3 regions of the Arthrobacter sp. 24S4-2 genome follow, and region 3 is predicted to be linked to each of the others. Evidence: predicted binding sites of a transcription regulator. Region 3 holds the regulator's gene; each other region holds the start of a gene.
The links. The regulator Rex, encoded in region 3, represses fermentation and respiration genes when NADH is low (regulators of the CRP and FNR family bind a similar motif). The targets are predictions, from matches to a motif close to CTTGTGAANNNNTTCACAAG.

Region 1: FCN77_RS03410 (queuosine precursor transporter) is a predicted target of Rex. The motif match lies at 4,022-4,041, and genes of this name have one in related genera.
Region 2: FCN77_RS26565 (ALF repeat-containing protein) is a predicted target of Rex. The motif match lies at 4,972-4,991, and genes of this name have one in related genera.

What each region holds. Positions count from the first base shown of each region.
Region 1 covers NZ_CP040018.1:705,086-712,651, forward strand. The annotation lists gene FCN77_RS03385 (serpin family protein) at 1-966, shown strand, start outside; gene FCN77_RS03390 (hydroxymethylpyrimidine/phosphomethylpyrimidine kinase) at 1,118-1,960, opposite strand; gene FCN77_RS03395 (hypothetical protein) at 2,115-2,372, opposite strand; gene FCN77_RS03400 (TIGR01777 family oxidoreductase) at 2,369-3,286, opposite strand; gene FCN77_RS03405 (TetR/AcrR family transcriptional regulator) at 3,351-4,007, opposite strand; gene FCN77_RS03410 (queuosine precursor transporter) at 4,245-4,940, shown strand; gene FCN77_RS03415 (ABC transporter ATP-binding protein) at 4,975-5,661, shown strand; gene FCN77_RS03420 (DUF6297 family protein) at 5,658-7,187, shown strand; gene FCN77_RS03425 (dienelactone hydrolase family protein) at 7,244-7,566, opposite strand, start outside.
Region 2 covers NZ_CP040018.1:392,832-400,397, reverse strand. The annotation lists gene FCN77_RS01950 (urocanate hydratase) at 1-832, opposite strand, end outside; gene FCN77_RS01945 (IclR family transcriptional regulator) at 1,055-1,879, opposite strand; gene FCN77_RS01940 (HNH endonuclease signature motif containing protein) at 2,137-3,651, opposite strand; gene FCN77_RS26565 (ALF repeat-containing protein) at 3,677-4,717, opposite strand; gene FCN77_RS01930 (amino acid permease) at 5,040-6,506, shown strand; gene FCN77_RS01925 (hypothetical protein) at 6,927-7,121, shown strand; gene FCN77_RS01920 (LysE family translocator) at 7,182-7,566, shown strand, end outside.
Region 3 covers NZ_CP040018.1:4,498,631-4,506,196, reverse strand. The annotation lists gene FCN77_RS20955 (acetylxylan esterase) at 47-1,090, shown strand; gene FCN77_RS20950 (3-deoxy-7-phosphoheptulonate synthase) at 1,536-2,609, shown strand; gene FCN77_RS20945 (helix-turn-helix domain-containing protein) at 2,780-2,992, shown strand; gene FCN77_RS20940 (AURKAIP1/COX24 domain-containing protein) at 3,182-3,280, shown strand; gene FCN77_RS20935 (HAD family phosphatase) at 3,509-4,327, opposite strand; gene FCN77_RS20930 (glutaredoxin family protein) at 4,438-4,692, shown strand; gene FCN77_RS20925 (redox-sensing transcriptional repressor Rex) at 4,782-5,477, shown strand; gene FCN77_RS26090 (hypothetical protein) at 5,502-6,233, opposite strand; gene FCN77_RS20910 (hypothetical protein) at 6,579-7,566, opposite strand, start outside.

The sequences.
Region 1 (7,566 bases), 1.8 Mb from region 3:
AACCGTGATGAGGCCATGAACGCGGTCCTCAGCTCCCTCGAGAAATTCGACGGCGACCCCGGCGCCGTGGACGAGGACAACCCGCCGCGGAGACCGGTCATGCACCCCGCCAACGGGCTGTTCGTGGACAAGGGTGTTCCCACCGGTGAGTCGTTCCTGGACACGCTCGCCCGTCAATACGGAACCGGTGTGTATCCCGTGGACTTCAGCGATGAGGGCACAACGAAGCCCGCCATCGATGCCTGGGTTAACCGGAACACGGGCGGCCGGATCAAGGAAGCTCCCGCCAAGTACGACCCCCACAACACGTTCAGCCTGCTCAATTCCCTGTACTTCGCGTCCGCCTGGAGCACGCCATTTGACCCGAATGACACCTCGGACCTGCCCTTCACCACGGCCGCCGGCGAGGAAATCGACGCGCCCGCAATGCATAACGAGCTGAAGATGAAGTACGCGGAAGGGGCTGGCTGGCAGGGCGTGGACCTTCCCTACGCCGACGGTTTCGTCATGCGGCTGGTCCTCCCGGATGCCGGAGCCGACGCCGGGTCCCGCCCCGCCTCGGCGGCCTTCGACGCGGCCAAGCTCACGGAAATCGCGGACACCTTCGACACGGCAACGCTCGAGACAGTGCAGATCCAGCTGCCCCGTTGGGACCACAAGTGCAGTTTTGACCTTCGGAAGGTGTTTGAGTCGCTCGGCCTGCAGAAGACCCTCGACACCACCGAGGACTTCAACAACATCCAGCCCAAGATGGCGATCACCCAGGCCGCCCAGGCTGCCAACATCACGGTCGCGGAAAAGGGCACCATCGCTGCCGCTGTCACGCAGATCAACGGAGATGTGACCAGTGCTCCGCCGCAGCCCGAGCGGACCATCGCGTTCGACCGGCCGTTCCACTATCAGATCGTGCACGTGGAAACTGGGCTTCCGCTTTTCATGGGTACGGTGGCCGACCCCCGTTCCTAACCGGACCCTCTCTCAGATCCTGCCGCGAAAACACGCTCGTTCTCTCATCTGGTGAGAGAGCGTCCGGCCTTTTCGTGCGAGAGGTGAGAGCGCGTCCGGCCTTTTCGTGCGAGAAGTGAGAGAGCGTCCCGATAGGCGGGGAGGGGAGGGCTTAGCGCGGGCCGCCCTGCCAGAGGGCGTCGAACGGGGCGCCTGAGGCCACCCGGTTGCGGATGCCGGCGGTCACGAACGCCTTCGCGGTCCGGGCAGCCTCGAGCGGAGACGCGCCCTTGGCCAGTTCGGCCGTGACGGCGGCCGCCAGCGAGCAGCCGGCGCCGGAGACAGCCACTTCGCCCACCTTCGGGGCGGCGAGGACTTCCAGGGTGTCGCCGTCGTAAAAGACGTCGACGGCGTCGGGCCCGGCCAGGCGCACGCCGCCCTTGGCCAGCACGGCGGCGCCGCTCAGCTCATGAATGCGGATGGCCGCGGCCTTGAGGGACTCGACGTCGGTGATCTCCAGGCCGGACAGCGACTCCGCCTCGAAGTGGTTGGGCGTGACAAACGTGGCCAGCGGCAGGATCTGCGCCTTGAGTGCCTGGTCCGTATCCAGTGCGTGGCCCGGCTCCTGGCCCTTGCAGATGAGCACCGGGTCCAGCACGACGTTGGCGAATCCGCCGGCGGCCAGCGCGGACGCGACTGTCGAAATGGTGGCCGGGCTGCCCAGCATGCCGATCTTCACGGTGTCCAGGACAGACGGTGCGCCCGAAGCGGCACCGTATGCCGCCGTCGTCGCCTCCAACTGGTCCGCGATGACCTGCTGGTCCACCGGCATAAAGCGGTGGTTCCAGTTGTCGTTCGGGTTGAAGGACACGATGCACGTAAGGTTGGCGATGCCGAAGACGCCCAGTTCCTGGAAGGTCTTCAGGTCGGCCTGCGCTCCGGCACCGCCGGTCGCCTCGGACCCGGCAATGGTGAGGGCGACGGAAGGGTACGTCTCAACAGCGGCAGAAGTCATCCACCCATCCTGCCACCGCGCCCAAACAGGCCGCATTGTGCGTACGACCAATATGAACAAACCCGGTGGTCCACCCACCCGGACCACGAGCAGGGCCCGCCCGGGAGTCCACCGATACCGGCCGCAGGGACGATGACAAGGACCTCGTCAAAGGCTAGCGCTTCAGGCTGCATTTCTGCCGGCTCAGCGGCCGCATCAACAGACCCGCCGGCATGGCCAGGCTCCATCCAATGACTACCGCGGGAATGGCTCCAAACATCAGTGCCACGACGGCGAACCAGGCGCCGGATGTCGAACCGCATTTGCGCAGGTAGACGCTGGCACCGAGCGGCAGGCAGAACGCCACATGCGTCACGAGGATGCCGAGCCACACCGCGCCCGCTCCCAGCACCACGCGGGGCGGGCGGCTCATGCCTTCCGCCCCGTGATGTCCTGAAGGGCGCTCCCCAGCTCGGGATGTGTGAAGGCAAAGCCGGCATTGAGGAGCTTCTGTGGCTGGACCCAGCGGCTCTTGAGGACCAGCTCGGTCTCGGTGCGGGTCAGCACGGCACCCAGCTCCAGCAGCCAGGCCGGGGTCGGCAGGCCAATCGGCACGCCATAGGCCCGCCGGATCAGCTGCATCAGTTCCCTGTTGTCCACGACGTCCGGCGAGGCCACGTTCACAGGTCCCGTGATGTCCGTCCGCTGATGCACGAACAGCACGCCGCGGTACAGATCCTCCACATGGACCCAGCTGAACTTCTGCCTGCCGCTGCCCATGTGCCCGCCCAGCCCAAGCCTCGCCAGATTGGCCAGGGGGCGCATGACGCCGCCGCCCGGACCGAGGACAATGGAGATCCGCAGCGGGACCTTGCGGGTGAGCGGCGTTTCGGCGCGGGCCAGGGCGGACTCCCAGGCCCTTGCGACGTCCACTGAAAACCCATCGCCCGGTTCGCCGTCGTGCTCCGACTGCTGCGCGTCTTCTGCGTGGCGGTAGATGGTGCCCGTACTGGCGTTGAGCCAGGTTGCCGGGGGAGCGGAGCAGTGCCCCACCGCCCGGCCAAGCTCCGCCGTCGTGGATACTCTCGACGTCAGGATTTCCGCCCTGTTCCTTTGGCTGTAGCGGCAGTTCACGGAACGTCCGGCCAGGTTCACCAGTAAGTCGGCACCGTCCAGCACCCGGGTAAGCCCGGCGTCGTCGCCCCAGCAGACGGTGTCAGCTCCGGTGCCTGTGCGGGTGCGGCCGATAGTGCGGACCTCCCAGCCGTCCTGCCCGAAGCGCGTCCGGAAGTACCCGCCGATGAAGCCGGACGCTCCGGCCAGGACCACGGTCTTTCTGGTGTACATTCTTCCCCCAATGATTGCTGCTGCTTGACGTTTAGCTGTGGGCCTTTCGGTGCGGGGACCCTGACTATTCGCGGACGCTGCGGCTCAGGCTGAAGACATCGTCCAGGACCTTGCTGACCCCGGGAATCCTTGCCAGGGACAGCCCGCGCGCGATCAGCGGTGCCACGCCGTCGATCAGTTTCCGGGTGCGGCGCCGGTCCTCCGACGTGTCGTAGACCCAAAAGAGCGCCACTCCCATGTAGCCGAGCCACAACAGTTCGGGCAGGTCGGCGCGGAGCTTCTTCGGAACGGCGGGGCTGGCGCCGTCCACGATGTTCCGGAAGATGGCGAGCGAGGCGTCGCGGGCGGCCGCCGACTCGCCGGAGAACGGGTTGGCGGGCGACGTCGGCCGGATGGCGGTGGCGACGAATTCCGCACCGAAGCGGTGGTACGGCTCCATGACGTCCAGGCCCGCATGCAATGTGGCCTTGAGCCTGCCGCTGAGGTCCTTGACGCCCTCGACCGCTTCGGCCGCTTTGATGGCATGCTCAGCCTGGACCTGGACATAGAGCTCCTGGACCAGCTCGTCCTTGGAAGCGAAGTAATAGTAGGCGTTGCCCACGGATACCCCGGCTTCCGTGGCGATGGCCCGCATGGTGGTCTTTTCGAAACCGATTTCACGGAACATCCGCAGCGCCACATCCGCGACGAGTTGCCTGGTCTGTTCGCTTTTGCCTGCCATGGTTTCCGCCTCATCTTTTGAACGTGTTCAAGAAGTGTTGCACAGAAACTGAACGCGTTCAAATAGTTGTGTGACACCGTCCGGGTGCCTTGCCGTAGCCGGTGGTGCGAGAATGGAACACGGTTCCGGCGGCAGCACATCGCGGGAACCATCCCAGTGCTAATACAGCCGGCCGTTGCAGCGATCTCCTCCGCGATTTTCCGGGCAGCCGAGCGAACCACTCCGAATGGATCAGCCATGTCTACCGCCAAGACTTTCCCCGCCTCCGCGGCGCCGAAATTCGCCTCGATCGGTTCCCCGTACTTCGGCATCATGCTGGCCTTTATGGCCGTGGTGCTGATCCTGTCCAACATTGGCGCGTCCAAGGGCGTGGCGATTGGGCCCATCATCACGGACGGCGGCTTTTTCCTGTTCCCGCTCGCCTACATCCTGGGGGATGTCATCAGCGAGGTGTACGGGTTCAGGATGGCCCGCAAAGCCATCTTCACCACCTTCGCCCTGTCCGTCTTCGCCTCTGTCTGCTACTGGGTGATCATCGCCCTTCCCGGCTTCGATGACGATTACGGTACGTCCAAGCAGGCAGCCCTTGAAGCTGCCCTGGGCCCCGTACCGCAGATCGTGCTGGCCTCGCTGCTGGCGTTCCTGGCGGGCCAGACCATCAACTCCTGGATCCTGGTGAAGATGAAGGCCCGCACCGGGGAGAAGTCCCTGTGGGCACGCCTGATGGGGTCCTCCGGCGCGGGCGAATTCGTGGACACCCTGATCTTCTGCAGCATCGCCGCCTCCGTCATCGGCATCACCGACTTCGGCATGTTCGTGAACTACGTGGTGGTTGGCTTTGTCTATAAGACCCTCGTGGAGTTCCTGTTCGTCCCGGTGACGTCCTTGGTGATCGGCTGGATCAAGAAGCGTGAACCGAGCTACGGCATTTAGGTCCGGGCCGCGGGAAGTCCGGTAGGTTCAGAGAATGAAGTCCGGCAGTGCCGTAGTGACGGCAGCGAATCTTGTTGCGGGTTACGGCGACCATGCAGTGTGTGGGCCGCTCGACGTCGAGGTCCTCTCCGGAGAGGTGCTCGGCATGGTCGGCGAGAACGGCGCCGGCAAGTCCACTATGCTCCGCACGATGATCGGCGCGCAGGCGCCCCTTAGCGGCGATGCCCACGTCCTTGGCTTGATGCCGGACGACCGCTCGGCGCTGTTCCGCAGCAAGGTCTCGGTGCTGCTGGACGAGGATGCTTACTTCGATTCACTCACCGTGCGCGAGCACCTTTCGCTGGTGGCCCGCGGGCACGGTATCGCCAACCCCGACGCGGCGGTGGAGGGTGAGGTCGGTTTTTTTGAACTTCATGCGGTGGCGGATGCCTTTCCCGATCAGCTTTCCTCAGGACAACGCCGCAAACTGCTCCTGGCTTCGGCGTTCATCCGGCCCTTCGAGTTGCTTGTCCTGGACGAACCCGAGCAGCGGCTCGATACACGCATGCGGGGATTGCTGGCGCAAAGGATTGCCCGGACTGCCAAGCAAGCTGCAGCCGTCGTCATGGTCACGCATGATGCTGAAGTCGCCCAAGCGGCGTGCACACGGGCGGTGATCGTCGACGACGGTGGCGCTCGCGTGGTTGGTACGGACGAGGCCGTGGCCAGGATCCGCCGATGAGCATGTCCACGGCTGCCGCGGCGCCACCGGTGTCCGTGGACTTCGACCCGGAGCGTGCAACACGGAAGGTCATTCGCCCGCGCGGGGAGTCCTTGCTTTCCAGGCTTAACGAACTGTACGTCCAGCTCCTGACGCTCGGCGTCGGCCTGATTTACGCGATTGGCGCCCTCAACGGGCTCACCGATGCAGCGAAGCACGGCTTTGGCGGCCATCTGCTTTCGGACAACTTCAGCCTGGTCCCTGTTGAGTACGGACTTGTTACAGGTTTCGGGCTTTTGGGAGTTGCTGCGTACTGGCTGGCCGGACGGCTCGGGCCACTGGCAATCGCGGCGAATCAGCGGCACTGGTGGTACTCGCTCGCCATCAACCGCGAACCGCTTCTGGCCCGTGGCTTGCGCCGCGCAGTCTGGGCCGCCGCAGTCGTTGGTGCCCTCGCTACGGTCCCGGTAGCGATCGTCAGCGGCTCGAGCGCGCCGGTGTTCGCCGGGCGGATCCTGGCGGGGGCGCTGACCGGCGCGGCGATCCTCGTTGTGGCTGCCTTCGCACAGACGCGCCTGGCGGCGGCCGGAGACCGGAACCCTGCCATGCGTCAGAGCCGGGCGACCTGGTGGATGTTGGCTGGCGTTCCGGCAGTTCTCGGCATCATGCTGTTCGGAACCCTGCAGGGCAGCTGGTTCTTCGCGATCGCCCCTGCCGTCGTCCTGGCTGCCACCGCACTTGGCTTGCGCAACAGGCTGTCCAGCGTCCGTACTGTATCGCTCTTGAAGGCGGGATCCGCGCGGGGACATGTTCAGGCGGCGCTCACGTTAATGGACACCGGGGAGCTCAGCGCCTCGCTCTCCAGCGGGGGGAAACGCAGCCGGGTCAGGCTCCCCGGCACGCCCCGGACGGCGGCAGGCGCACTCCTGCATGCGGAGGCTACGGTGCTCGCGCGGCAACCGGCCCGGCTGTGGCGCTGGGGACTGGGGCTCACCGTCGTTCCCTTGACCGGCCTGATCCAGACCTTTGATTCACCCGTCATCCTGCTTCCCGTGCTGCTTGCCGCAGCGATATTCTCATCCACAGCGGCAGCCGGGCCCCTCTGGCAACTGCGCATGGCGCCGAGTCTGGACGCATTGCTCCCCATCTCCAAGCAGGCCTCGCGCTGGATCCACGTCGCGCTGCCGGTGCTGCTGATGTCGGTGTGGACGACGGCGGCTGCCGGGTTCTTCGTATTGGCCGGCGGTTTTCGGCCAGAGTTGCTCATTGTGGGAGCGGCGGCCGGCGGCGGTTTGGGGGCGGGCATGCTGCGGCGAGCCTTCCGCCAGCCTGAAGACCTGACCAAACTGGTGTACCTCATGCAGCTCGGACGCAGCGGTCCGGCCATGCTGGGAACGCGAATCCGGGGCTACGTGCTGAGCCTCTTCGCACTGGCGCCCTTGGCCTTGGGCATGCTGTTCAACGCGCCCGAGCTCCTGGTGACGCCCGCCGTCGTGCTTAATGTGGTGCTCCTGGTGATCGGCGTGACGACGGCGGACCGGCCCTAACGCGCCTACCGGGCCGCGGCTGTGATTCAAACTGGGGCCACTCCGGGGTCAGTGGGTCAGCCCTTGAGCGTCCCGTCGAGGAGCGCGCGGAGCTCCCTGAAGTGGCGCTCCGTGGCCTCCGGGTGGAACGCGGCGGTGTCTGCCATTGAGTAGCCGTGGGGCGCCCCCACATAGATCTCGTTGGAAGCCTCGAGGCTGGCTGCGTTGAGGGCCTCGCCGAGGCGCGCGACGGCGTGGGGATCCATGCTCTGATCGTGGTCGGCGTGGCCGAACACGAACCGGGCCTTGGCTTTGCCGAGCCCAAGATGGGGGCTGTCCGGGGCATCGCTCGCGAGGCCGCCGCCGTGGAAGCCGCCACATGCTGCCACCGCTTCCGGGT
Region 2 (7,566 bases), 1.5 Mb from region 3:
CGATGGTCAGCTCGCCGGCCTTGTGGCGGCGCAGGAGTTCGGGGAAGACCTCGGCGGCGTTGCCCACATACCCGACGGACCAGCCGCGGCGCTCGTCCTTGGCCTTCTGGACCTTGGCGATCGCGGTGTCGAGGTCGGTTTCCACCTCGTCCAGGTAGCGTTTGCCGACGCGGCGGCGCAGGCGGGTCTCGTCGACGTCGACGATCAGGCAGGCGCCGTCGTTCAGGGTGACCGCGAGCGGCTGGGCGCCGCCCATGCCACCGCAGCCGCCGGTGAGGGTCAGGGTCCCGGCGAGGGGTCCGCCGACTGTTCCTTCGCCGGCGGGGGCCGTGATGCGGCCTTCAGCCTGGAGCTTGCGCCCGACGGCGGCGAACGTCTCGAACGTGCCCTGCAGGATGCCCTGGGTGCCGATGTAGATCCAGGACCCGGCGGTCATCTGCCCGTACATCATCAGGCCCTCGGCCTCGAGCCGGCGGAACTCGGGCCAGTTCGCCCAGTCACCGACGAGGTTGGAGTTGGCCAGCAGCACCCGAGGGGCCCATTCGTTGGTGCGGAACACCCCAACGGGCTTGCCGGACTGGACCAGCAGGGTCTCGTCCTTCTCCATCGTTTCCAGGGTGCGGGTGATCGCGTCGAACGCGGCCCAGGACCGGACAGCGCGGCCCGTGCCGCCATAAACCACCAGGTCATCGGGGCGCTCGGCCACCTCCGGGTCAAGGTTGTTCATCAGCATGCGCAGCGGGGCTTCCGTCTGCCAGGACTTGGCGGTGAGCTCGGTGCCGCGGGCAGCTTTGACCGGGCGGGCACCGGTGGTGAAATCGGCGGGTGCCATGTGGGGCTCCTTCGTGTGCTTGATGGTTCGTCCGGCGTTTGCCGGTGATAGAAGTTCTGTATCCACTAAAGCCTGTCCGCAGCGGCGGAAACAGGGCTTTCCAGTGGGTACTGTCCGGGATTCCAGACGAGCCCTCCCGCTCCCAACTAACTCGCAGTTAACGTCGCGAAACTCCCGTTTGACGACGTTAACTGCGAGTCAGTTGGGCAGGGAGTGCGGGAATTACTTGGCGGGGCGCCCGTGGATGCGCACGGAGAGGTCGTCCGCCACTTTCCGGATGCGGGCAGCGAGGGCCGGCCACTGGTCCGCGGGGAGCTTCTCCTCGAGGAAGGTCACGGCGACCGCCGCCGTCGGCCATCCCACATGGTCGGTCACCGCGGCGGCAACCGAGCCGAAGCCAGGGGTCACCTCGCCGTGTTCGGTGGCATAGCCGCGCTGCCGGACCTGGTCCAGGTGCGAGGACAGCGCCGAGTACTTCACGATGGCGCCTTCCACTTCATGCCGGGAGGTGAACGCGGCGGCGTTCGGGTACAGGGCGCGGACCTGCGACTTGGGCAGCGCCGCGAGGATGGCCCGCCCGCTGGCAGTGAGGTGGCTGGGCAGCCGGACGCCGACGTCGGTCACCAGGGACGGGCGGTTTTTGGCCCGCTCCTCCACGATGTACAGCACGTCGCGGCCGTGCAGCACCGCAAGGTGCGCGCTTTCACCGATGACGTCCACCAGCGAGGCGAGCATCGGCCGGCCCAGCCGGGACAACGGCTCCTGGCGCGAATAGGCGGAGCTGAGTTCGAACGCGCTGATGCCCAGCCCGTAGCGCTGCTCCTCATGAAGGTGCATCACGAAGCCGTTGGCCTCCATGACCCCCAGCAGGTGGTACACACTGGAGCGCGGCAGGCCCAGTGCTGTGGCAATGTTCGACGCCGCCATGGGGCCGCGTTTTGAGGCCAGCAGTTTGAGTATGCGCAGGGTGTTTTCGGCCGCCGGAACTTTCGACGTCACCTTTGTTGCCGTTTTCGGCGCCCGCGTCGGCGCCTCGCCGTCCGCCATGTGTCCTCCACTATTCTTGGCCGGACCCGTCGCCTGACGATCGGCAGGTGTCCGGTATCCCGTACTTAAGCGTGCGCCCTGCCGGGAAGCCCGGTCAGGCCATCGACCACAAAGCTGTCCGGGATACCAGACGTTCCCCATCAGAAAGGCTACGCAACAGCAGATAGGCGAACAGGGATAGCCGACGAGGTGTCGCCGACACGGGAATGCCGACGCGTGATTGCCGGGGTTGGCACCCTCTGACCAGCCATTTCACGCTATGCGGAGAGGCTGGCCTCCCAGTCCGGCATGGGATCCTCGGGCAGCACTGCATGGGCCACTCTGGTCCTTGGGACCAAATGCCGTGATCTGATCAGGCGGGTTGGTGCAGACTGAGTCCTCCCGGCCTGAGGGGTTCCGACCTGGGTTCCTACATCCTGAGGAGTTCCTGGGCCCGGGGGAAGAGTTCCAATGTCGGGCGGTGCGAGGCCGGACGCGACAGCCCGGTTCATTCTTTCTGACGGCCCCGGCTTTTCCGGCAGTTCAGGCCAGAGGGCGGGTTCCCAGTCCGGTTGTTCGCTTTGGTAGTGGCGACCGGTGGGTGAGGTCCAGCCCGGTGGTTCGACTTTGCTGCCTGGGCCGGGTGACCAGCGGGTGGTGTGTTTGAGCCTGTGGTGCTTGGGGCAGGGTTGGGCGAGATTGGTGACATCAGTGGCGCCTCCGTCGGCCCACGCGAGGAGGTGGTCGGCGTCGTTGTCCAAAGAATGGTTGCTGCAGCCGGGGAACGAACATTTCCCGTCCCTGAGCCGAAGCCATTGACGCATAGCCTTGGGTACGCGGTAGCTGTTTCGCCCGATTTCCAACGGCGCCCCGGTTCTGGGGTCGGTCAGCACTCGGTGAAACGAGCTGGCACCGTCGGCGACAAGGGCGCGGGCCATGGACGCCGGGATCGGTCCGTACCCATCCAGGCTTCCGGGTTCTTCGGTGGTGCCGAGAAGCGAAAAAACCGGAACTGTAACCAGAACCTGAGCTTTGGGGGCAGGGACGTTGTCTGCAGTTCCGCCGAGGAGCCAGGCAGCGGAAATATCGGCCCTGAGTTGCGTGAGGGTCCGGGCCTCCGCCGGGCCCTGCAGCGCCCTCGCGGCGGCGGTGGTCCTGTTCCAGATTCCGGCCGCGGCGTCGGCAGGCAGGTAGGCCGACAACCAGGCCATGCCGTCCCGGTCCGGGGCGAAGTCCAGCCGCCGGTCCTTGGCACCGCGGACATGTCGCGTTTCCATACTGTCCGGATGGTGGCGTTCCCGCCACATCCGCGCCTTTGCCCGGAACCGGGAAGGGACAAGCTCCCCGGCTGGGCAGCCTCGTGCGGGGTTGTCCGCGTACGGGTCCAGGAAATGCGCTTCCAAAGCTGCCGCTCCGGCACTGTCAAGGCCGGCGGTCTCGTCACAGAGAATCCGCGCATGTTGCCAGGACAGTGTTCCCGTCTGGAGGGCGGTGAGGGTGAGCGGAAGCGTCGCGGTGAGTTGTTGCGCCTCGGAAAGCAAGGTCCCGGCGGTCCTCTCGCTGACTGTCAGCACACAGGCGACCTCCGCAGTCATGCCCATCTCCAGCGCAGCGTGACCGGCCGAATCCGATGAGGGTGCCTGCACGGACCGCGTTGCCTCAACATACCCGGCCGTAAACTGCACCTTCAACCCTGCAAGGCAGGCTTCCACCCGGGCGACCTCGCCGAGCCCGTCCAGGCAGTCATCGACAGACTGCCGCAGCGGGTCGAGTCGGGGAACGGTGTCAGACAGAGTGGCGGCGGAAGCACGGTTTTCCTCACCAAGACAGCCCGCAGCGACCAGCCTCGCCAGCGCAGCAACGGACGCCGTGATGCGCTCGAGCGCCCCCTCGCTCCCTGTGCCGCAAACCGCCGGGTTGCAATCCCCTGTACTGCAAGCCGTCACGCTTTCCATAATCAGATGATGGCAGCAGGCACCGACATTTTATGGTGGCAGCCCCCACTTCCTTCGGCTCCACCAAAGCGCTGACGGCGGACCCGGCCCGTATCACCCTGCCAATGGCCCCGGACTCCGGAACTCCGCGCAAGACGCCGACCTCAAGGAACTCCCGCGCGACCAGGGGATCGTCAGCCGCGAGGACCTTTGCCGCCGACGAGCTGACATGCGGCGTTCCGGTGGCCAAGTACTGGTACACGCGCTGCCTGTCGACGGCGATCTGCTGCTCGTCCGGCGCCGGGGCAGGGCTATCCAGGCGTTCCTGGGCCTCCGCCGCCAACCGGGCGTCTTCCAGCTGCTTGGCAATAGGGGCCGGCGTCTGGCCGAACTCCCGCTCGGCCACCAGGCGCGTCGAATCCGCCAAACGGGCGATCCTTTCGGTTTTCCGCGCAGCTTCAACTGCCGCCGCAGCCGCGTCTGCCGCTTCCCGGGCCGCCTGGGCGGCACTCCGGGCACGTCCGGCCGCAGCGGAATCGTTGGGATCGCTAGCCTGGGCCAGGGCAGCAAGAGCGGCAGCCTTCTGTGTGCCCGCCTTCCGGCTTGCTGATTCGGCCTGCTCGGCCAGCCCGCCAATTTCCGCTGCCTCGGCGGCGTGGGCGGCGGCGAGATACTGACCGTAGCGGAGGAATTCCCGGATTATCTCGGGCGACTCCGAGCCCAGGGCCTCCTGCGCGGCGAGCTTCACTCCCGCGGAACCGGAAGCAAGCAGCTGATAGCAGCGCACGCGGTCATCCAGCGCCTGGTCCGCGTAGGCCGGAGCGGACGAAAATGCCAGTCCGGCTGTGGCCAGGGTGATAACGAAGACTGCCGCCGTGGCACCAGAAGTGAGGCGGCGCAGGGCGCGACGAGGTGCGGTGATCAAGATTTCCCCCAATAGACGTGAAGGCAACTGAACGGAACCAGCGGCTGGGAAGGCGTTTGCTGTAACGCCACACCGGGCGGTCTCCGGAGTTGCCTGCGGAAGTCTACCCGACGTTTTGCCCGGCCAATTCCACCAGTTCGTGAAGAAACTTCGGGGCAGTGCCGGACAGTCTGAAATCGAAGACACCAAGGGCCCGTGAGTCTGATCACAGCTCCGCCGGACATGGTCTGCTGGATAGCGATCCCCCTCCCAATGACGAGAAGGTATTCGCATGCAACAAGCCCAAACGGCAGCCAAACCGGCAGCGCCCGAAAACAGCAGTATGGCCGCCGGCACCGCCGGCAGCACCGTCCTCGCCGCGGCGGGCACCGCCGTCGAGACCGTCCTGAACCGCGGACTCAGCGTCCGGCACATCCGCTTCATGGCCCTGGGATCGGCCATCGGCACCGGCCTGTTCTACGGTTCCGCATCGGCCATCCAGAAGGCCGGCCCGGCGGTCCTCTTCGCGTACATCATCGGCGGAGCGGCCGTTTTCATGGTGATGCGGGCGCTGGGTGAGATGGCGGTGCGGCACCCCGTTTCCGGTTCCTTTGGCCAGTACGCCAGCCGCTACCTCGGCCCGCTGGCCGGGTTCGTGACCGGCTGGACGTATGTATTCGAAATGGCGATCGTGGCCATCGCGGACGTCACGGCCTTCAGCATCTACATGGGGTTCTGGTTTCCGCAGGTTGACCGCTGGATCTGGATCCTGGCCATCATCTGCTTCCTGGCCGCCCTGAACCTGCTCAGCGTGAAGGTCTTCGGCGAGCTGGAGTTCTGGTTCTCGCTCATCAAGGTCACGGCCATCATCGCCATGATCGCAGGCGGAGCCGCCATCATCGTCTTCGGCTTCCAGGCCGGCGGCAGCACCGTGGCTCCGGGCCTGGGCAACCTGGTGGAACACGGCGGGATGTTCCCCAACGGATTCGAGGGGCTCCTGGCCTCGTTCGCCGTCGTGATGTTCGCCTTCGGTGGGATCGAGACAATCGGCGTGACCGCGGGTGAAGCGGCCGATCCCAGGAAGGTGATCCCGAAGGCCGTAAACACAGTTCCCGTGCGTGTGCTGCTGTTCTACGTACTGACCCTGGGCGTGCTGATGAGCCTGTTCCCCTGGAATGAGATCGGCAGCAACGGCAGCCCGTTCGTGCAGATCTTCAGCGGCCTGGGCATCCCCGCGGCTCCCCACATCCTCAACGCCGTGGTGATCACCGCCGCGCTCTCCGCCATCAACAGCGACATCTTCGGCGCCGGCCGCATCCTCTTCGGCCTGGCCAAGCAGGGGCACGCGCCGGCGAGCTTCGGCAAGGTCTCGCGGAACGGAGTGCCGTGGATGACCGTGGTGATGATGACCGGAATCCTGCTTGTGGGTGTGGTGCTGAATGCCGTCATTCCGGAAGACGTGTTCCTGGTCATTGCCTCGATCGCGACCTTCGCCACCGTGTGGGTGTGGGTGATGATCCTGGCGTCCCATGTGGCGATGAAACGGGAGATCGCCCGCGAGGGCCTGCCGGCGTCGGAATTCCCCTCGCCCTGGTGGCCCGCCGCGTCGGTGCTGACCATCGCCTTCATGGCCATGGTGATCGTAATCCTGGGTGTCTTCGAGGAATCCCGCGTCGCCCTCTACGTGGGCGCCGTCTGGCTGGGCGTGCTGGTGGTGGCGTACAGGCTGTGGGTGCGCGGCCATGGCCGCGCCCGTGCCGAACTGGTGGATGAGACGGCGTCGATCCCCGTGGTGGAAACCGCCCGCTGACGCGTTACCCGGCGGCCGGCTGGGTTGAGGGGCGGCTGGGTGGCGGGACCGGAGACGACGACGGCGGCCGGCCCGCCGTCGTCGTCCCTGTCTTTACAGGCCCTCACTCAGCCGCTGCCCCGTTTCCACCCGCTCCCGGCACGCGGAATCCGTACAAGTAGTCCCACAAGAATTTCGAGTGTCGGAGGGTACAGAAGGGGTAGAAGTTACGCATGCGACGCATGGGGTTTGGCTCCTAGGCTAGTCAGCAGGCGCAGACCGGACTCTTTGGACCCTTGTTGCAGCTTCCGGACCGCCTGCGAGTCCTGCTGGTTCAGGTACTGCAAAGGAGTGGTTTTGATGAATCATCCAGTCCCCCGGAACACCCTCCCCCACGGCGGCCGCCGCCTGGCCTCCTTGCTTAGTAGAGCGGCGGAGAAAGTGCGCACGGTAACCGTTCCCTTCAAGGTCGGAGACGTGGTGCTTGGCGACGATCCCTTCAACGGCCGCCAGCTGGGCGTGGTGGCCGTGATCCGCGGCTCGTCACTCGGTCTGCGGACCGCAGCCGACGCCCACCCGGATCTAGTGCCCGAGTTCGTGTACTACGACTACCGCCAGGTCCGGACTCCTGATTAGCATCCGGGTTGGGGTCCGGGATGGAGGCCGGGATGGAGGCCGGTGGCGCTAGAATCAGGCATGATTCCGCTCAACAACCTCCTGACTTTTGCCCTGGCCGCCGCGGTGCTGATTGCCGTCCCCGGTCCCAGTGTGCTGTTCGTGATTGGACGCACGCTGGCCCTCGGCCGCAAAGGCGGGTTGCTGAGCGTAGTGGGCAACGCGCTGGGGATGGTTCCCCAGATTGCCGCGGTGGCGCTCGGTGTGGGTGTGGTGCTGTCACAGTCGGTCCTTCTCTTCACGATTGTGAAATTCGCCGGCGCCGCCTACCTCGTCTACCTCGGCGTCCAGGCCATCCGGCACCGCGGAAGAAGTACGACGGCGGCGGACCCCTCGCGCTCGGCCTCTACCTTCCGAGTCCTCCGGGAAGGTTTCATTGTGGGCGCCACCAACCCGAAATCGATTG
Region 3 (7,566 bases):
GATACAACATCCTACCTATCGGCCCGCTTCATAGAACCGGAATCCCATGCCCCTCTTCGACCTACCGCTTGACCAGCTCCGAAACTACGCGTCCGGCGTCACCGCACCAGCGGATCTTGACGCCTTTTGGGACCGCACCATCAGCGAGGCCCGTGAGTACCCGCTGGATGCCGTCTTCGAGCCCGTGGACAACTACCTGACGGTGGTCGACACCTTCGACGTCACGTTTGCCGGCTTCGGCGGGTCCCCGGTGAAAGGCTGGCTGCACCTGCCGGCGAACAGGCCGGCGGACCAGCCGCTGCCCGTCGTCGTGCAGTATGTGGGCTATTCCGGCGGGCGCGGGCTGTCCAACCAGGACACCAAGTGGGCGCAGGCCGGCTACGCGCACTTCATCATGGACACCCGCGGGCAGGGTTACGGCGGAATTCTGGGGCACACCGCCGATCCGCACCCCTCGGCGGGCGACGTCGCCCATGCGGGGTTGATGACCCGCGGCATCGGAAGCCGTGAAGATTACTACTACCGGCGGGTCTACGTGGATGCCTTCCGGGCGGTCGAGGCGGCCCAGGCACACCCTGCCGTCGATTCCTCCCGCGTGGTGGTGGCGGGCGTCAGCCAGGGCGGCGGCATCACCGTCGCTGTGGCCGGGCTGGCGGCGGGAAGGCTCGAGGGCGTGATCGCCGCCCTGCCGGACGTTCCCTTCCTGCAGGACTTCCCCCGCTCCATCGACATCGCGCCGCGCGGACCGTATCCCGAAATCGCCGCCTTCCTGGCCCGCCACCGGGAGCGGTACGGACCCATCCTCGCCGTGCTGAACTATTTCGACGGCGTCAACCTGGGCCGGGCGGCGACCGCGCCAGCGTTGTTCTCGGCTGCGCAGATGGACGATATCTGCCCGCCCTCCACGGTCTTTGCCAGCTTCAACGCCTACGGAACGGCAGCAGGAAGCGAATCCGGAACGGCCGGCCAGACAGGAAGCGGAGACGTTCCGGCCAAGGACATCGAGGTGTACCGGTTCAACAACCACGAGGGCGGCCAGGAACACCAGTGGAACCGCCAGCTGGAGTACCTGCGCAAGCTGCTCGGCTAGGATTCCGCTTTCCCCGCCGCCCAACTAGGTAGCAGCAGGTGTCGTTTTGGCGGCTCAAAACGACACCTGCTGCTACCTAGTTGGGTCAGGAAGGGCGGCAGGGCGGGGCGTTGGGGCAATGCTGCATGGGCCGCAATGTTAAGCGCGAATTTGCGGACGGCGCGTTCGGCCGTTATGGTCTTTGCTATGACTAACCGTTGGTATGCGTATTTTTCGTTGGCTCTGGAGGGGCCCGCGTCTAACTGACACGCATCCAACTTTCCTTCAGAGCCAACAGGGCAGAGATCATTCTCTGCCCTTCGCCATTTCTCCGGCGGGTTCTGATTTGGGCCCGCTCCGCACCATCCGGAACAGGACCCGCAAACATGAGCATCGCAGCAGCCACCGAAACGCATCCTTCCAATTCAGTGGGAAACACTGCGTCCCCCAGAAATCCACCTCCAATTTGCGCGTCAGTGAATTCCAGGCGCTGCCGTCCCCGCAGGAGATGATCGCGGAGCTGCCGCTGGACGCCCGGGTGGCAGACGTCGTCGAACGCGGCAGGGACGAAGTGCGGGCCATCATGGACGGCGTGGACGACCGCCTTCTGGTGATTGTGGGACCCTGCTCCATCCATGACCCCAAGGCCGGCCTGGAATACGCCCGCCGGCTGGTGAGCCAGGCGGAGAAGCACAAGGAAGACCTCCTCGTGGTCATGCGGACCTACTTCGAGAAGCCGCGCACCACCGTGGGCTGGAAGGGCCTGATCAACGATCCCCATCTGGACGGCAGCCATGACATCGCCACCGGGCTGCGGGCCGCCCGCCAGTTCCTGAAGCAGGTCACTTCGCTGGGCCTCCCCACGGCCACGGAGTTCCTCGAACCCATCAGCCCGCAGTACATGGCGGACCTCGTTTCCTGGGGCGCCATCGGGGCACGCACCACCGAAAGCCAGATCCACCGCCAGTTGGCGTCGGGCCTGTCCATGCCCATCGGCTTCAAGAACGGGACCGACGGCGACCTGCAGGTTGCCGTTGATGCCTGCAGCGCCGCCGCTGCGTCCCAGGCATTCCTCGGAATCGACGGCGACGGCAGGGCTGCGCTCGTGGCAACGGCAGGCAACCCGGACACGCACGTGATCCTCCGCGGCGGACGCAAGGGCCCCAACTACTCCTCGGCCGACGTCGAAGCCGCCTCCGCCAAGCTGGCCGCAAAGCAGCTCAACCCGAGGCTCATCGTGGATGCCAGCCACGCCAACAGCGGCAAGAGCCACCACCGCCAGGCTGAAGTTGCGCTGGAAATCGGGGCGCAGCTTGAAGACGGCGGGGCGGCGGCCGGCGTAATTGCCGGCGTCATGCTGGAGAGCTTCCTGGTGGGCGGCGCGCAGAACCTGGATGTCGCCGATCACGCCGCCGGCACCGACGAACTCGTTTACGGCCAGAGCGTCACGGATGCCTGCATGGAGTGGGATGTCACCGCCTCGGTACTGAGCCAGCTCGCCGCCTCCGCCCGGAAGCGCCGGGGAGCCCGCCAGAGCTGACTTTTTCCTGAGAATTCGCCGGAAACTGGTTACCCCGGATGACTTTCACTATGGCACCATCAGCCACTAGAGTAACTAGCACAGGGTAGGTTGATGGCTCAGCATCGGCACACCGCAATGGGGTTTCAATGGGGTTGCCTTTATCAGCTGTTAACAAAGGAATAAGGGAAATGTCCGCAGAGTCGAACTTCTCGAACGCACAGTTCTTGACTGTGGCCGAAGTGGCCGAGCTCATGCGCGTTTCTAAAATGACCGTGTATCGCCTTGTCCACTCCGGAGAGATGCCGGCCGTCCGCTTCGGCCGCTCCTTCCGGGTGCCGGAGAGCGCCGTCGAACAGTACGTCAAGGGTGCTGTTGTGGAAGGCCAGTCAGACTCCGCCTGAAGTTGCTCCATGACCGCGCTGCGATGTGCCTTCGGGCGGGCGGTCAGTGAGTGCGCCGGATAAGCGGTACCCTGTTAGGGAACGTTTTTCGTTATTGTAAGAATCTGTCAGTTGTTTGTTTAGTCTGTTGCTTAGTCCACGGACCTCTTCCATCAGACAGGTACTCCATCTAGTTTGTAAGGAACTTTCGTGGGTTCAGTTATTAAGAAGCGTCGCAAGCGTATGGCCAAGAAGAAGCACCGCAAGTTGCTTCGTAAGACCCGCCACCAGCGCCGTAACAAGAAGTAGAGATACTTCACACAGCGTGAGATGCCCGTTGCCTTCTGGCAGCGGGCATTTTTCTTTGCGCCTGGTGGGGCGGCAACAGTGCTTCGCCGTCGCTTAGACACACCCGAAAGGCGCTCCGGCGGTCGCTGGGCGACCTCTGTCGCGCGTTCGGTCGCGATGCGCTCCTACGCGAAGCACTGCTGCCGGCTAACAGCCACTACGCCGGCACGCACGCCGTCCCCCTGTGGCTTAAACCGTGGGGCCGCGGAAGCGGGTGAAGCCCCGCCAGAGGCCGTAGATTGCGCCTCCGACTGTGGCGGCCTTCAAGCCCAGCGTGGCGGCACGGCGTCCCGAGCGGAAGTCGTAGACGGGCCAGTTGTTTTCGCGGGCATGCCGGCGCAGCCGGGCATCGGGGTTGATGGCCACCGGATGCCCCACCATGCTCAGCAGTGGAATGTCGTTGTGGGAGTCGCTGTAGGCCCAGCATCGTTTGAGGTCCAGGCCCTCGGCGTCCGCGATGCCCTGGACGGCAACGGCCTTGGCCTGCCCGTGCAGGATGTCGCCCACCAGCCGGCCGGTATACGCGCCGTCCTTTATCTCGCCCACGGTTCCCAGGGCGCCGGTCAGGCCGAGGCGGGTGGAGATCACGGTGGCCACCTCGATGGGCGTTGCCGTCACCAGCCACACCATGCGGCCCACCCGGAGGTGCTGCTGGGCCAGCGCCTTGGCACCGGGCCAGATCCTGGATTCGATCATTTCGTCAAAGACTTCTTCGCCCAGCGCCTTGATGTCCTCGACCGTGATGCCGGCGGCGAGCGTCAGTGCCGAATCGCGGACGGCGTGAACGTCATCCATGTTCTCGCCGCGGAGGATGAACTTGAACTGCTTCCATGCCATACCGGCCGCCTGCGGAAGGGTGAACGCCCCGCGCTGATGCATTTTCCGGGCCACATGGAAGAGGCTGGCACCCTTCATGAGGGTGTTGTCGACGTCGAAGAAGGCGGCTTCGCCGTGCTGTGACGCGCCGGCCGGCTGGCGGACTACGGCGACGTACTTCTCCTCGGGCATGCCATGAGTCTAGTCAATGCCCGGCTCCAGCGGCGTTCAGGGATCCCGGCGGCGGCGGAGTTCGATGCGACAGCGTCGACGGTGCCGCCGGCCCGGGCTACGGTTGAGTCATGGAAAAACCCGACGTCGTCCTCATCACCAAAGCTGACTGTCACCTCTGTGGGGCCGCTCGCGACGCCGTCGGACGGGTCACTGCCGAACTGGGACTCGAGTGGAGGGAACAGCTGGTTGACAACCAGCCGGAGCTACGCGAACAGTACGCGGAGGAAATCCCCGTGGTGCTGGTGAACGGGATCCAGCGCGACTTCTGGAAGATTGACGAAACCCGCCTGGCCCGGGTGCTGCGCCAGGCCATGGCCCAATAGCCGAGGGCGTCGGGCCATGACGCACGCTTTGTTGGCAACCGAGACGGGGCTCTAGAGTGGAGTCACAACGCGACGCAATGGAGCAGATAGTGACTTCGCTGGATTCATCCCCCGAGGCTGTCCATGGGGATAGCGGAACTGCCGCCAAGCAGATTCCGCCCGCGGCCGTGGCACGGCTGACCATTTATTTGCGCGCCCTCACCACCATGCTGGCCGAGGGCGTTGAACGCGTGTCCTCCGAATCCCTGGCCGAAGCCTCCGGGGTGAGCTCGTCGACGCTCCGCAAGGATCTCTCGCACGTCGGGTCGTACGGCACCCGCGGTGTGGGCTACGAAGTGCAGTACCTGAGCCGGCATATCTCCGCAGCCCTCGGCCTCACCCGGGACTGGAAAGTTGCGATCGTGGGTGCCGGTAACCTGGGCAAGGCCCTGGCCCGGTACGGCGGCTTCGAGTCCCGGGGGTTCGACGTCGTGGCCATTTTTGACGCGGACCAGATGGTGGTGGGCAACGAAGTGGGCTGGCTGCGCGTCAGCGACGTCGCGGACCTCGAACCCGTTCTGCACCGCACCGGGGCCAACATGGTGGTGCTGGCCCTGCCCGCTGCCGTGGCGCAGGGCGTGTGCGACCGTGTCATCGCAGCCGGAGTGCGGAGCATCCTCAGCTTCGCGCCCGTCATGCTGCAGGTGCCGCCGGGCGTGAACCTTCGAAAGGTGGACATGGCCACAGAGCTGCAGATCCTTGCCTATCACGCACAAAGGACTGAAATACCGGACGACGGCGAGTAGCCGCCCAGGGCGGGTAACTGCCGGCTAGCGTCCGTAGGGGTAGCCCGGCGGACCGTACGGTCCGGCGAACGGCTGGTACCTCCTGAAATACGGCGCGGAGGTGGGGAGGTACAGGAGCACCATGGAGGCCACGCCCGCCAGGATGGACAGCGTGCCCAGCCCCATCTCAAGAACGCCCAGCAGTGAGAAGGCCGCGAAGATGGTGCCGAGGATCCGGGCCCAGTTCCTGCCTTTCCGCATATTGGCCGCCACCAGCGCGTACATCAGGACACCGACCGCGGCTATCAGTACCACCATGCCCACCACCAGGCCTTTAAGGGCCTCAAAGTCCACGTCAGCGCCGCTGGCAGCAAGCCTGGCATTGAACTGACGGCGCATCGCGGGGTCGTCGATCGAGCCTATCGACAGGAATACCGAACCAACCCACAGGATGCACGCGCCCGTCAGGAGCCAGAAGGCGATGTTAACCAGTGGCGGCGGCACTACGGCCGGCCCGCCCTTCCGCGGCTGCGGCAGCTCTGACGGGTACACAAGAGGCTGGGGCTGGCCGAACTGCTGGGGCTGGCCGGACTGCGGTGCCTGGCCGAACTGCTGGGGCTGGCCGGACTGCGGTGCCTGGCCGTATTGCGGAGCCTGCGGGAAAGGGGACGGACTCTGCCCGTACTGGGGTGCCTGCGCTTGGTAAGGTGCCTGCCCGAACTGGCCACCCGATGGGGGATCGTTGGGATAGGGCGGCGGGACGGGCGGAGTGCTCATTCTTGATCCTTTTCACGTCGGCTACTGATGAATCGGTTGCCGGGATCAGCCACGTCTTCCTGCCCCCAGCGGGATTTTGGTTACACCGTACCGTGAGCGGGGCAATCTGGGGATAGTCCTGCACCTCAATTTCGCCTCAAGAGACAAGCGGGCAAGAGGCTGGACGCAAGAGGGCAGGGGCAAGGAGCAAGCGGACAACGCACAACGGGCGCGGACCCGGGAGGCTGGCGACCTGATTCGCCCGTGCCTTCCAAAGTCCACGCCCGCTGGCCGTGAAGGTGATAGTCCGCTGTAGTGCCGGTTGCTGTCCCGCTGGTGCCGAGCCGTCAGGCTTCGGAAGTGCGGTCAGCGGCCGTAGGGGTTGCCCGGCTGTGAGTAGGGGCTGCCAAACGGCTGCTGCTTCTGGAAGTACGGTGCCGATGCCGGCAGGTAAAGCATCACGATGGCGGCGATGCCGAGCAGGACAGCCACCGTTCCAACGCCGAGCGGGAGAATGGTGAAGATCGAAAGGGCCGCAAATACGGTGCCAAGGATGCGCGCCCAGTTCTTGCCCTTACGAACGTTGAACGCAACCAACGCGTACAGCCCTGCACTGATCAGACCCATCACAACTATGGTTCCGATCACAAAGCCCTTGATGGACTCAAAGTCGATGTTGGCGCCGCCAGCCTGCATCTGCTGCTCGAACGTGCTCCGCATGGCGGGATCGTCGAGCGTCGGGATGGCGACGAGGAGGGAAATGAGCGAGAGCGCGCCGGCGGCGATAATCATCCAGAACGCGTTGTTGACCATTTTGGGAACGCCGCCGGCCGGAGTTCCCAGGGGCTGCTCTGACGGGTACTGGGCGTACGGGGATTGGCCATACTGCTGCGGAGCCTGGCCGTAAGGCTGCTGCGGAGGCTGCCCGTACTGCGGCTGACCCTGCTGTGGCTGACCGTACTGCGGCGTCTGGCCCTGCTGGCCAAACTGCTGGCCGCCCTGGCCGTACTGCTGCCCATACTGGGGCTGCCCGTACTGCGGTGCGGCGGGCGATTGGGGAGTGTTCTCGCCATACTGCGGTGCGGCAGGGGACTGCTGCCCATACTGCGGTGCGGCAGGGGACTGCTGCCCGTACTGCGGTGCGGCAGGGGACTGCTGCCCGTACTGCGGTGCGGCGGGAGATTGGGGAGTGTTCTGCCCGTACTGCGGTGCGGCAGGGGACTGCTGCCCGTACTGCGGTGCGGCGGGGGACTGAGGCGCCGCCGGGGACTGCTGCCCGTACTGCGGGGCGGCGGGGGACTTGGGCGCATCCGGGGTCGGCTTGGCGGCCTCGGGTTCGTTCGGATCGGACGGT